DNA from 3 places in the Agrobacterium sp. DE0009 genome. Region 2 is predicted to be linked to each of the others. Evidence: predicted binding sites of a transcription regulator. Region 2 holds the regulator's gene; each other region holds the start of a gene.
What was found. The regulator LexA, encoded in region 2, represses DNA repair genes until DNA is damaged. The targets are predictions, from matches to a motif close to TGTTCNNNNTGTGTTCNG.

Region 1 (4,307 bases), 1.0 Mb from region 2:
AAGGGCCTTGAGTTCGGTTTCCCGCCCGTCGCTGGAGAGGCCATTCTTGCCGATCAGCAGCTCGAACTCGGTTTCATTGGCAATGACGATATCGGCAAGAGCGCTAAGGCGCGGTGCGTCTGCGGTCAGCGGCGCGGTGTTGATGATTGTGGTGATGCGTTTCGCCCTGGCAGCCGTCAGCGCCGCCTCGATCGCTGCAGCTGGAATTTCGAACTGCAGCATCAGAATATCGCCCGCAGCCATTTCGGATATGGTTCTTGTAGCATCGGATGCGGAAACCTCGCCATTGGCAGCCGGAATGACCGAGATCATGTTCTCTCCGCCTTCACCGATCAGGATCACCGCCGTACCCGTTGCGCCAGGGGCGGTTTTGACCAATGACAGATCGGTCCCCGCGTCGCGCAGCAAGGTCAGTGCCGGAGCGGCAAAGGTGTCATCGCCCGCAGCGCCCGCCATCTTGACCGTGGCGCCCGCGCGCTGTGCAGCCAGAGCCTGATTGGCTCCCTTGCCGCCGGCGGCCGTGGAGAATGTATCTCCCGTGACTGTTTCACCGGGCTTGGGCAGGCGTTTGGCGGTCGCGACGAGGTCCATGTTGATGGAGCCAAAAACAGTAATCATGGGGCGCTGGGTCCGTATGAAATTTAAGCAAGGCGGCGACTTTGCCCGAGACGATCACTCGTCGTCAACTACCCGCAATTTGGCCGCACCGGCTCGGTTTTCCGCAAAGCGCCGGGCCTGGTCGATTTCTCCATGCGTCGCGTCTTTTTCCGTTGGTGAGAAGTCGAGTCCCTCGATCTTCTGGCCACGGGCCAGTACCTTGTCGGACGAGATGAGCATCATGTCGACGTCCTTCTGCGCCAGGCCGAAATGGGCCTGCAGCTTGCGCGTCCTGTCGTCCAGCCGCCGCACATCGTCCATGAGCAGCGCCACTTCACCCTGAATGAGATGCGCCTGCTCGCGCATGCGCTGGTCTTTCAGAACGGACTGGATGACCTGTACCGAGAGCATCAGCAGCGATGGCGAAACGATGACCACCCGGGCGCGGTGGGCGCGCTGCACCAGATATTCGAAATGCTGGTGAATATCGGCGAAGATCGACTCCGATGGCACGAAGATGAAAGCGGTATCCTGTGTTTCGCCGCGAATAAGATATTTCTCGGCGACATCGCGAATATGCACCTCCATGTCCCGGCGGAACTGCTGCACGGCGGCGCGTTTGGTTTCAGGCGTCTCGTCTGCCTTGATGGCGTTCCAGGCTTCCAGCGGGAACTTCGCGTCGATGACGAGCGGCGGCGCATTGTTCGGCATCTTGATGGTGCAGTCGGGCCGATAACCGTTCGAAAGCGTCGGCTGCAGCTGGAAGGCGCCCGGCGGCAGGGCGTCGGCGATCAGCGTCTCCATCCGTGCCTGTCCGAAGGCTCCGCGTGTCTGCTTGTTGGAAAGGATCGCCTGAAGCCCGACCACGTCCTTGGCCAGATCCTGAATATTGCCCTGCGCGGCATCGATGACCGCGAGGCGCTCCTGCAGGCGGCTTAGATTCTCATGGGTCGACCGGGTCTGCTCCGTCAGCGTTTCGCCAAGACGCTGCGACATGCCATCAAGCCGCTGGTTGAGCGTCTGGCTCATCTCGCTCTGGCGCGTGCCAAGCGTTTCCGCCATAGCCGCGATGCGTCCATGCAATTCGGACTGGGTTTTCAGGAGATCAGAGATTTCACCATCGGCTCCCGCCTTTTTCGATCGGTTTGTGGTCACAAGCCATGTCACCGCGAGGCCGAAAACCACCGCAGCAAGCAGCGCGCCGAAGCTGATATCGACGGAGCCGGCCCGAAGCGCGGGCTCAAGGAGAACGGAGAAGTCTATGCTCATGACTAAATCTAGCAGATTTCCGATGATTCGTAAGATCAAAACAAGAACATTCCTGCGGCGGAAATGAGTCCGGCAGAGCGGATGCCGCCCGCCCTTTTCATCGTCGTGTTTTTTATTTCCTCTGCGCGAGAGATACGTTATGGGAAGCCATGACCATCAAACCGCTTATCATTTTGCCCGATCCCGTGCTGCGCCAGCAATCCAAGCCCATCGAAAAGGTGGATGCCGAGGTGCTGCGTCTTGCCGACGACATGCTTGAAACCATGTATGATGCACCGGGGATCGGGCTTGCTGCTATCCAGATCGGCGTGCCGCGCCGGATGCTGGTGATCGATGTTGCGCGCGAAGGCGAAGAAAAGAACCCGATCGTCTTCATCAATCCGGAAATCCTCAAGGTTTCGGACGATATCTCCACCTATGAGGAAGGCTGTCTCTCGATTCCCGATTATTACGCCGAAGTGGAGCGCCCTGCGTCCCTCACCGTGCAATATGTCGGGCGTGACGGCAAGCAGCAGACGGTCGAGGCGGACGGCCTGCTCGCAACCTGTCTCCAGCACGAGATCGATCACCTGAATGGTGTTCTGTTCATCGACCATATTTCGCGATTGAAGCGTGACATGGTCATCAAGAAATTCACGAAAGCAGCCCGCGCAAAAGTCTGATCCGGCACACAGCTGACGGGGCGGAAGACAGGGCAGGGGGCGATCATGGCTCTTCGCATCATATTCATGGGCACGCCGGAATTTTCCGTTCCGACGTTGCGTGCACTGGTGGAAGCTGGTCATGAGATCACCGCCGTCTACACCCAGCCGCCGCGTCCCGGCGGCCGTCGCGGCCTTGATCTGCAGAAATCGCCGGTGCATCAGGCTGCGGAACTGCTGGGTTTGCCTGTGTTCACACCCGTAAATTTCAAAGCCGATGAGGATCGCGAGCAGTTCCGGGATTTCAACGCCGATGTAGCTGTTGTCGTGGCTTACGGACTGCTGCTACCTGAGGCGATTCTCTCCGGCACGCGTCTTGGCTGCTTCAATGGTCACGCCTCGCTGCTTCCGCGCTGGCGCGGTGCTGCCCCCATCCAGCGGGCGATCATGGCCGGGGACACCGAAACCGGCATGATGGTCATGAAAATGGAAAAGGGGCTCGATACCGGCCCCGTCGCGCTCACCGCAAAGGTGGCGATTGACGAAAATATGACGGCCGGCGAGCTGCATGACAGCCTGATGCTGACAGGCGCTCGGTTGATGCGTCAGGCAATGGACAAGCTGGAAGCAGATGAGCTGCCCCTCGTCGAGCAGGCAGAAGAAGGCGTTCTCTACGCCGCGAAAATCGACAAGGGCGAGACCCGCATCGATTTTTCAAGACCGGCGCAGGATGTGCATAATCATATTCGTGGCCTCTCGCCGTTCCCCGGCGCATGGCTGGAGATGGAGATCGGCGGCAAGCCGGAGCGCGTCAAGGTACTGGCGTCCGAGCTGGCGAGCGGTATGGGCGAGGCAGGCAGCGCATTGGATGACGTACTCACCATTGCCTGCGGCAGCGGCGCCGTGCGGCTCACCCGTTTGCAGAAAGCGGGCGGCAAGCCGATGTCGGCCGCCGATTTCGTGCGCGGCACGCCGGTTCCGGCAACCACGAGGCTCGGCTGATGCCACGCTTCCGCATGACCGTCGAATATGACGGCACGCCCTATTATGGCTGGCAGAGACAGGAAAACGGCCCCTCGGTTCAGGGTGCTCTGGAGGCTGCGGTTCGGTCGCTGACCGGCGAGAGCGTTTCCATTCGCGGCGCTGGCCGCACCGATTCCGGCGTGCATGCCGTTGGCCAGGTCGTTCACGTCGATCTCTCGCGAGACTGGGAGCCCTACAAGCTCCGCAATGCCTTGAACGCGCATCTCGCCATGGCGGGTGAGGCCGTAGCCGTGCTCGATGCTGCCGCTGTGACCGAGGATTTCGACGCCCGTTTCTCCGCCCTTCGTCGGCACTATCTCTACCGCATCATTTGCCGCAAGGCCCGACTGGCGCTGGAGCACAAGCGAGCTTGGTGGGTGTCGAAGGACCTGGACCACGAGCGCATGCATGAGGCCGCGCAGATGCTGGTCGGCCGGCATGATTTCACGACCTTTCGCTCAGTCCATTGTCAGGCGAACAGCCCCGTGCGCACGCTCGACCGGCTGGACGTGACGCGCAACCGCGATCTCATTGAGATTCGTGCCACTGCGCAAAGCTTCCTGCATAACCAGATCCGCTCCTTCGCTGGCACGCTGAAGCTGGCGGGCGAAGGCGGCATGACCCCTGACGACGTGCGTGCTGCACTGGAGGCGCGGGATCGCAAGGCATGCGGCCCGGTGGCGCCGCCTGACGGACTTTATTTCATGCAGGTCGATTATCCCGACGTCATTCCCCCGCGCCGTCGTCTCGACGCTGACGTTGTGGAAGATGAGGGCT
Region 2 (4,307 bases):
CGCTGCTTCTCAATCGAGACATCTTGCGGCGCATTGGTTCAGTGGAGATCAACTTCGCGTCAGCCAATCAGCCGGGCGTCGTGGAAAAACTGCGCGCTTCGACCGCAGGCATGAACCGGTCTTGGAGCGAACATCGGTATTACGATTGGAAATCTGGTCGCTACGAGCATGAGCTACCGGAAACGATCACGCGTCTGCTGGCGGCGTCGCAATGATTGCCGCCGGCAAATCGTCTCAAGCCTTCGCGCGCAGATCCGCAGTCAACTGACCGATGCTGGCGATTTCGTCTTCATGCGCTGGGTCCCGCCACATTTCTTTCAGGCCTGCCTCATACCATTCGCGCATGGCGGGCAGGGCGAGCAGGCGATCGCAATAGGCCTTTGCTGCGGGGGATAGATCCGCACCATAAGTCTGGAAACGGAATGCCACGGGGCAGAAGAAGGCATCCACTGCCGTGAACTTCTGGCCGGCGAGATAAGGACCACCGAAGGTCGAAAGGCCTTCGCTCCACAAAACATCGATACGCTTGATATCAGCTGCCAGCCCGGCATCACCACGCTTTGGCGTGACACGAATGCCGACCGACATGGGGTAGAGATTGCGCAGCGACGAAAATCCCGCATGCATTTCGCTTGCCGCCGAACGCGACCAGGCTCTGGCCTGCTTGTCGCTTGCCCAGACCCCTTGATGACGCTCGGCGAGATATTCCGCGATCGCCAGCGATTCCCAGACCGTCACACCCTCATCGACGAGGCAGGGGACCTTGCCGGTGGGAGAAAAGGTGGAAAATGAGACGCCTTCGCCAAAGGGAACGAGTTTCTCTTCAAAGGCAATACCGAGCGTGCGCATCAACACCCATGGCCGCAGCGACCAGGAGGAGTAGTTCTTGTTTGCGATATAAAGATCATACATGGCGTGTCTCCTGACTGTGTCGCAGTTTTATACCAGCGACGTTGCGGCGAATATCGCAAAGAATCCATCGCACTCATAAAGCCCGTTGATGGGTGAACGACATCCAGGCCGAATTCGTGTCAAACCCGCCTTGACCCTTTCAAAAGCACCTTCATGCCTTCAAAAGAAAAAAGCGCATCAATCCACCGGAATGACGCGCCATTCATCTTGAAGGCTAGATATGTCTTGCCAATCGATCCGGTTTTATCCAGACCGACGGCGGCATCAATGATAGCGCCGGATAAGCCCCACCAGCTTGCCCTGAATTTTCACCCGATCAGGCCCAAAAATGCGGGTCTCGTAGGCCGGGTTCGCCGCTTCCAGCGCGATGGATGCACCCTTGCGGCGGAACCGCTTCAGCGTGGCTTCTTCATCATCCACCAGCGCCACAACGATATCGCCCGGATTGGCCGTATTTCCATTGCGGATGATGACCGTATCGCCATCGAAGATGCCGGCCTCGATCATCGAATCGCCCTTGACCTCAAGCGCGTAATGTTCGCCTGAGCCTAGCATGTCCACTGGAACGGCCACGTCATGCGTATTGTTCTGAATGGCCGAGATCGGCACACCGGCAGCGATCCGGCCCATGACAGGTACGGTCGCCGCACCTGCAATGTCATTTGCGGGTGCCTTGGGAGCAGGGGGCGGCTCCGGCGTTTTCGGTTTGCCGAGACTGCCTTCGATAACGCTCGGTGAGAAGCCGCGCTGCGGCCTTGCGCCCGGCGTATAGGCCTCCGGAAGCTTGATGACTTCGAGCGCTCGAGCCCTGTTGGGTAGCCGGCGAATAAACCCGCGCTCTTCGAGCGCCGTGATCAGCCGGTGGATGCCGGATTTGGAAGCAAGATCGAGTGCATCCTTCATTTCATCGAAGGAGGGCGGCACGCCGGACTCTTTCATTCGCTCATGAATGAAGAGAAGCAATTCCTGCTGTTTGCGCGTGAGCATGAGGAAAACACCCTTGAGAATCGTCGTTGGAGTCGCGAAACAAATACAGAACGAACACTATATGTTCCATATGTGTTCCGCAATCCCCTAAAATCTGGTTAAGCTTCGCTCGGATTTACATTTTGCAAATTGGAGGTAACCAAAGCTCCAGAAGTCGTTCCCAGGCGGGGCCCCGACGCGTCCCATTTGTTCCGCGTTTCAGGTCAGGGTGTAGATCGGGCTGTGCTATCGCGCGAAAACGACCGTCTTGTTCTTATTGAGAAGCACCCGGTCCTCAAGGTGCCATGAAACCGCCCGGGCCAGCACGCGTCGCTCGATGTCGCGTCCCTTGCGGACCAGCTCATCCGGTGTATCGGCATGGCTGACCGGCTCGACGTCCTGGCAGATGATCGGCCCTTCATCGAGATCGCGGGTGACGTAATGGGCCGTTGCACCGATCATTTTGACGCCCCTCTCATGGGCTTGGTGATAGGGCTTTGCGCCCTTGAAACCCGGCAGGAAGGAGTGGTGAATGTTGATGCAGCGCCCGGATAAGTATTCGGAGAAGTTGTCCGACAGGATCTGCATGTAGCGGGCAAGAACGACGAGGTCGGTGCCCGTTTCTTCGATGATGTCCTTGATGCGCGTTTCCTGTTCGGCCTTGTTGTCTTTTGTCACCGGCAGGTGATGGTACTTTATCCCGCCCATCAGCGTGAGGTTCAGGGCCTCGCGGGGGTGGTTGCCGACGATGCCGACGATCTCGGCATTCAATTCGCCGATGCGGTGGCGATAGAGAAGATCGCCGAGGCAGTGGTCGAAGCGGGAAACGAGCAGCAGCAGCTTGCGCGGCGCACCTGCTGGACGCAGCGTGGCGTCGAGAGCGAAGCGATCGATCTCCTCGGCAAGTCCATTGCGAAAGCCTGCCTCGTCGCCGGCCATGGAGAAGGCGACACGCATGAAAAACATGCCCGTTTCATGGTCGTCGAATTGTTGAGCTTCATAAATATCGCCGCCATGCTGTGCGATGCGGCCCGAGACCGCAGCGACGATTCCGCTTCTGTTGGGGCAGCGCAGCGTCAGGACGTAATTCATCTAAAGCCTCCTGGAAGATGGAGTTGCGGTTGGACTGCTGTCATAGCGGCGCCCACGCGGAGCCACGCCCCGTTTCCACGGGGCCGAGCGTCAGCACGAAGCGGTCGCGGATGTCACTGGATGGCGTGTTCGCCCGGCCCGAGATAACTCGCCATCAGAGCGGGATCGACGGCGAGTTCGGAAGCTGGGCCTGAGCGGCGCACTTCACCAAGTTCGACGAGATAAGCTTCGTCGGCAATTTCGAGCGCGGCGCGGGCATTCTGCTCGACCAACAGGATGGAGACACCGGTTTGACGCAGGTCGGCGACGATACGCAGGATTTCGGCGACAATCAGCGGTGCAAGTCCAAGGCTCGGCTCATCGAGAAGCAGCAGTCTCGGCCGGCTCATCAACGCCCGCGCGAGCGCCAGCATCTGCCTTTCGCCGCCGGACAGTGTTCCGGCGAGCTGCTTGCGGCGTTCGCGAAGGCGCGGGAAGAGTGTGTAAACAGCATCGCGTGTCTCGTCGCGCTCCTGACGGGAACGCAGGAAACCGCCAAGTTCGATATTGTCCTCAACCGTCATCGAGCCGAATAATTCTCGCCTTTCCGGCACGAGGCAAAGGCCGGCGGCAACGCGGCCCTCGATTGTCTCGGGCACCGGCGCGCCGTCGTAAAGAATGGTCCCGCGCGAAGGCACGACACCCATGATGGCGTTCAGCAGCGTGGTTTTGCCCGCTCCGTTCGCCCCGATGACCGTGACGATGCTGCCCGATGTCATGGATAGCGAGATGCCATGCACCACTTCCGCCCGGCCATAGGCAACGTGGATGTCTTTGATGTCGAGTAGATGTCCGCTCACGCTGCCCCCCCAAGATAAGCCGCGATCACGGCCGGATGTTGCCGGATTTCAGCCGGCTTGCCTTCGGCGATCAGGGTACCGAAATCGAGCACGACGATGTGGTCGACCAGCCCCATGACGAAACCCATGTCATGTTCGACAAGCAGGACGCTGACGCCCTCGGTCCGCAGTTTTTTCAGCAGCGTCGCGAGCTCCTGCTTTTCCCCGTGGCGCAGACCGGCCGCCGGTTCGTCGAGCAGCAGCAGGGTTGGGTTGAGGCAAAGCGCGCGGGCGATTTCCAGAATTCGGATCTGCCCGAGAGCGAGGTCGCCGGCGGGGCGGTCGCGATGGGCACCGAGACCGACGCGATCGAGCTGATGCGCGGCTTCCGCAAGCAGAGCTTGCTCCTGTTGTCGCTCCAATCGCAAGAAGCTTCGGAAGACGCCGGCATTGCCGCGCAGATGCGCGCCGAGAGCGACGTTTTCGAGGACCGACATGGTCGGAAGGACCTTGGCGTGC
Region 3 (4,307 bases), 490 kb from region 2:
GAACAGCAGAACCGCCGCGTCACCATCCGCCGCGTGACGCCGCTGGTGAAGCCGGTCGCTCAGAACTGATCGGGTTCAAATAGAAAAAACAAGGCCCGGAAGCGCAAGCTCTCCGGGCCTTTGTTGCTTACGATGTCCCCAACGCCGAGGCATTTGGCAAAGCTTGATCATCCGCAACCCGTCACCCCGGACCAGATTCGGGGTCCAGCGTGATCAAGTCCTTGATCACGAAAGACTGTTTCACGGCGCAGACGCGCCGTGGCTGGATGCCGGATCTAGTCCGGCATGACGGAGGAGAGGTTTTCGAACCCTGCCGTCACCCGCAACCTTGAGGATGATCCCAACCCCGACGGTCAGCTTAGCGCCACCGCAATCTCGGCCGCGAGCTGCGCATTGTTGCGAACCAGCGCGATATTGGTTTCGAGGCTGCGGCCGTCCGTCAGGCGGAAAATGTCGCCCAGCAGGTACGGCGTCACCGCCTTGCCTGTCACTTCGTCCCGCTCGGCATGCGAGATGGCGCGGTTGATGTAGATTTCCATTTCCTCGCGCGGAATTTCGTCGGCTTCCGGCACGGGATTGGCTACCAGCATGCCGCCATCGATGCCGAGCTGTTCGCGGGTCGTCTGGAAGTTGGCGATTGCGGCCGGGCTGTTCAGCGAAAGTGGGCTCGCCAGGCCGGAGGAGCGCGACCAGAAGGCCGGGAACTCTTCCGAGCCGAAGGTGACGACGGGTACGCCGTTGGTTTCGAGGACTTCAAGCGTCTTCGGAATATCGAGAATGGCTTTCGCGCCGGCGCAGACGACGATGACGCCCGTTTTGGCAAGCTCGGTCAGGTCGGCGGAAATGTCGAAGGTCTCTTCCGCACCCTTGTGCACGCCGCCAATGCCGCCGGTCGCGAAAACGCGGATGCCGGCGCGGGCGGCGGCGATCATGGTGGCGGCAACCGTCGTTGCGCCCGTGCGGCGCTCGGCGATCGCAAAGGCGATATCGGCGCGTGAGACCTTCATCGCATCCGTGGTCTGGGCCAGCGCCTCAAGCTGATCCTTCTCAAGGCCGATATGCAGCGTGCCGTGAATGACGGCGATGGTGGCCGGAACCGCGCCCTGATCACGGATGATCTGCTCGACGCTTTCCGCCATCTCGATATTGCCGGGATAGGGCATGCCATGGGTGATGATGGTCGATTCGAGCGCAACGAGCGGCGCACCGCGCTGCTTGGCGGCGGCGACTTCCTGAGAATAGACGATCGGCAGGAGAGGGGAGATGGGGCGGGTCATTTCATCTGTTCCAGTTCTTAAAAGCGGGTTCATGCCAGCATTTCGGCCTGGGGAACAAGCCCCAACATGGCTTCGACACTGTCTTTTGATAGGTCGTGGGATGTCGCAAAGGGCGATTGCACGGTAATCGCCGCTGCCGCGGCCCCCTGTCTCAACGCCTCCCTAATTGTTTTTCCCTCCGCAATGGCAGCGAGGTAACCGGAGGCCATGGCATCCCCGGCGCCGGTGACGTCCTTCACCTCACGGATGAGGGGCGGGTGGAGGATTGCTTTTTCCGTTTCGTTGAAGGCCACGACTTCGCTTGCGCCGCGGGTGACGACGCCGCCGGAAAGCCCGGCCTCGCGTAAAATATCGGGCCAGTCGCGCACGTCAGCCGCCGTCTTGCCAGTGAGCGCGCAGGCTTCCGCCTCATTCATGAAGAGGATGTCGATATCGCCGAGCGCCGCTTTCAGCTTCACCGCCTTTGCCGGCGAAATGGCGATGGCGGCGAGCGGCTTTTCGCAGGCGCGGGCAACGAGGCCTAGTGCCGTCAGCGTATCCTCAGGCAGGTTGGCGTCGCAAAGCAGGATATCGCTCGCCGTTATCGCCTCGCGGACAGTGCGTATCTTGAGGCGGCGCGGGGTGAAGAGCTTGTAGAGATCCATATCGGCCAGCGCGATGACGAGATTGCCGTCACGCTCCAGAATGGCGGTGTAGCTCGGTGTGCGCCGGTCGAGGAAGGTGAAAGGCGTGTCCTCGACTCCCGCCTGTCGCGCAGCCTCCGCCACCGCTTCGCCCGTCACGTCGCCGCCGCGTGGGGCGATGATACGGACTTGAAAGCCGAGCCGGGAAAGGTTGCGCGCGGCGTTGAAACCGCCACCGCCCGCCTCTTCCATCCAGGAGCCGGGGTTGCTGGCGCCCGGCGCCGTTTCAGTCTCGATCATGCCGCGCCTGTCGATGTGCGCGCCGCCCAGAACGAGTATTTTCTTCACGCTTGCATTTCCCTCTTTGGCGGATGGAAAGACCGGACGATTCGGCCTAAACTGACGTCTTCCTGACCTCGCCTCCGGTTTACGGCAAGCGGCCGCGCACAGAAAAACGAAAGCAGAACAAACGACTTATCACTATTTGTTTTCAATATGCTGGCTCAGCCTTGTGAAATGAGAACAAATAGAGTACATACCGTTCCCATACTGCTACATTGCCTGTGCGGCTTCAATAACCTAAAGGTGGTTCGGATGGCACAAAATTCTTTGCGTCTCGTAGAGGATAAATCGGTGGATAAAAGCAAGGCACTGGAAGCGGCGCTCTCCCAGATCGAACGGTCGTTCGGCAAGGGATCGATCATGAAGCTCGGTTCTAATGAAAATGTGGTTGAAGTGGAAACCGTTTCGACGGGCTCGCTCAGCCTGGATATCGCGCTCGGCATCGGCGGTCTGCCGAAGGGGCGCATCATTGAAATTTACGGTCCGGAAAGCTCGGGTAAAACGACGCTGGCGCTGCAGACCATTGCGGAAGCCCAGAAGAAGGGCGGCATCTGCGCCTTCGTCGATGCCGAACATGCGCTCGATCCGGTCTATGCCCGCAAGCTTGGCGTTGATCTGCAGAGTCTGCTGATCTCGCAGCCGGATACGGGCGAGCAGGCGCTTGAGATCACCGATACGCTGGTGCGCTCCGGCGCGGTTGACGTGCTCGTGGTCGACTCCGTTGCGGCGCTGACGCCGCGGGCGGAAATCGAAGGCGAGATGGGTGATAGCCTGCCGGGTCTTCAGGCGCGTCTGATGAGCCAGGCGCTGCGCAAGCTGACCGCTTCGATCTCCAAGTCGAAATGCATGGTCATCTTCATCAACCAGATCCGTATGAAGATTGGCGTCATGTTCGGTTCGCCGGAAACGACGACCGGCGGTAACGCTCTCAAGTTCTACGCCTCGGTTCGCCTCGACATCCGCCGTATCGGCGCTGTCAAGGAACGCGAAGAGGTTGTCGGCAACCAGACGCGCGTCAAGGTCGTCAAGAACAAAATGGCGCCGCCCTTCAAGCAGGTGGAATTCGACATCATGTATGGCGAAGGCGTTTCCAAGACCGGCGAGCTTGTCGACCTCGGCGTAAAGGCCGGCATCGTCGAAAAGTCTGGTGCCTGGTTCTCCTATAACAGCCAGCGTCTCGGGCAGGGGCGTGAAAATGCCAAGACCTTCCTGCGCGACAATCCGGATACGGCCAACGAGATCGAACTGGCGTTGCGCCAGAATGCCGGTCTGATCGCTGACCGGTTCCTGCAGAATGGTGGTCCGGATGCCGGCGACAGCGATGGTGACGGTGACGAAGGGTGATATGCAAGAAGGTTCGGACATCGACCGTCTGGCCGCTTCGTTGAAATGAGCTGATTGAAATGAATTGGGCCGTGTGATTTCCCGTCGCATGGTCCTTTTTCTTTGTCGGTGCGCCTTCACCGGTCTCCATGGCTGGACAGGGCAGGATACGGACGATAAAAGCCAGTGATTTTGCAATATAGCCATCGTTACAGGTGGCGGTGATGGACTCCAGCTGTGAGCGGTGTGTGGGCATGAGCGGTGTAAATGAAATTCGGTCGACCTTTCTCGACTACTTCAAGAAGAACGGACACGAGATTGTGCCCTCCAGCCCGCTGGTGCCGCGCAACGATCCGACGCTGATGTTCACCAATGCCGGCATGGTGCAGTTCAAGAACGTCTTTACCGGTCTGGAAAGCCGTCCCTATTCCACCGCCGCAACCGCGCAGAAATGCGTGCGCGCTGGCGGTAAGCATAATGACCTCGACAATGTCGGTTATACCGCCCGCCACCACACCTTCTTCGAAATGCTCGGCAATTTCTCCTTTGGCGATTATTTCAAGGAAGAGGCGATCACGCACGCCTGGAACCTGATCACCAAAGAATTCGGCATCGACCGCAATCGTCTGCTGGTCACGGTCTATCACACCGACGACGAGGCCTTTAACCTCTGGAAGAAGATCGCCGGTTTCTCCGATGACCGCATCATCCGCATCCCGACCAGCGATAATTTCTGGGCGAT

Region 1: FS804_RS07995 (DNA recombination protein RmuC) is a predicted target of LexA. The motif match lies at 1,898-1,915, and genes of this name have one in related genera.
Region 3: recA (recombinase RecA) is a predicted target of LexA. The motif match lies at 2,419-2,436, and genes of this name have one in related genera.

What each region holds. Positions count from the first base shown of each region.
Region 1 is NZ_VEIU01000001.1:1,582,238-1,586,544, reverse strand. Features, by position in the region: gene FS804_RS08000 (ribokinase) at 1-618, opposite strand, end outside; gene FS804_RS07995 (DNA recombination protein RmuC) at 673-1,866, opposite strand; gene def (peptide deformylase) at 2,016-2,528, shown strand; gene fmt (methionyl-tRNA formyltransferase) at 2,574-3,509, shown strand; gene truA (tRNA pseudouridine(38-40) synthase TruA) at 3,509-4,307, shown strand, end outside.
Region 2 is NZ_VEIU01000001.1:547,611-551,917, reverse strand. Features, by position in the region: gene FS804_RS02825 (ComEC/Rec2 family competence protein) at 1-215, shown strand, start outside; gene FS804_RS02820 (glutathione S-transferase family protein) at 235-912, opposite strand; gene lexA (transcriptional repressor LexA) at 1,177-1,899, opposite strand; gene purU (formyltetrahydrofolate deformylase) at 2,125-2,970, opposite strand; gene FS804_RS02805 (ABC transporter ATP-binding protein) at 3,084-3,809, opposite strand; gene FS804_RS02800 (ATP-binding cassette domain-containing protein) at 3,806-4,307, opposite strand, start outside.
Region 3 is NZ_VEIU01000001.1:59,851-64,157, forward strand. Features, by position in the region: gene FS804_RS00360 (OmpA family protein) at 1-69, shown strand, start outside; gene FS804_RS00365 (pseudouridine-5'-phosphate glycosidase) at 354-1,277, opposite strand; gene FS804_RS00370 (carbohydrate kinase family protein) at 1,307-2,248, opposite strand; gene recA (recombinase RecA) at 2,495-3,586, shown strand; gene alaS (alanine--tRNA ligase) at 3,820-4,307, shown strand, end outside.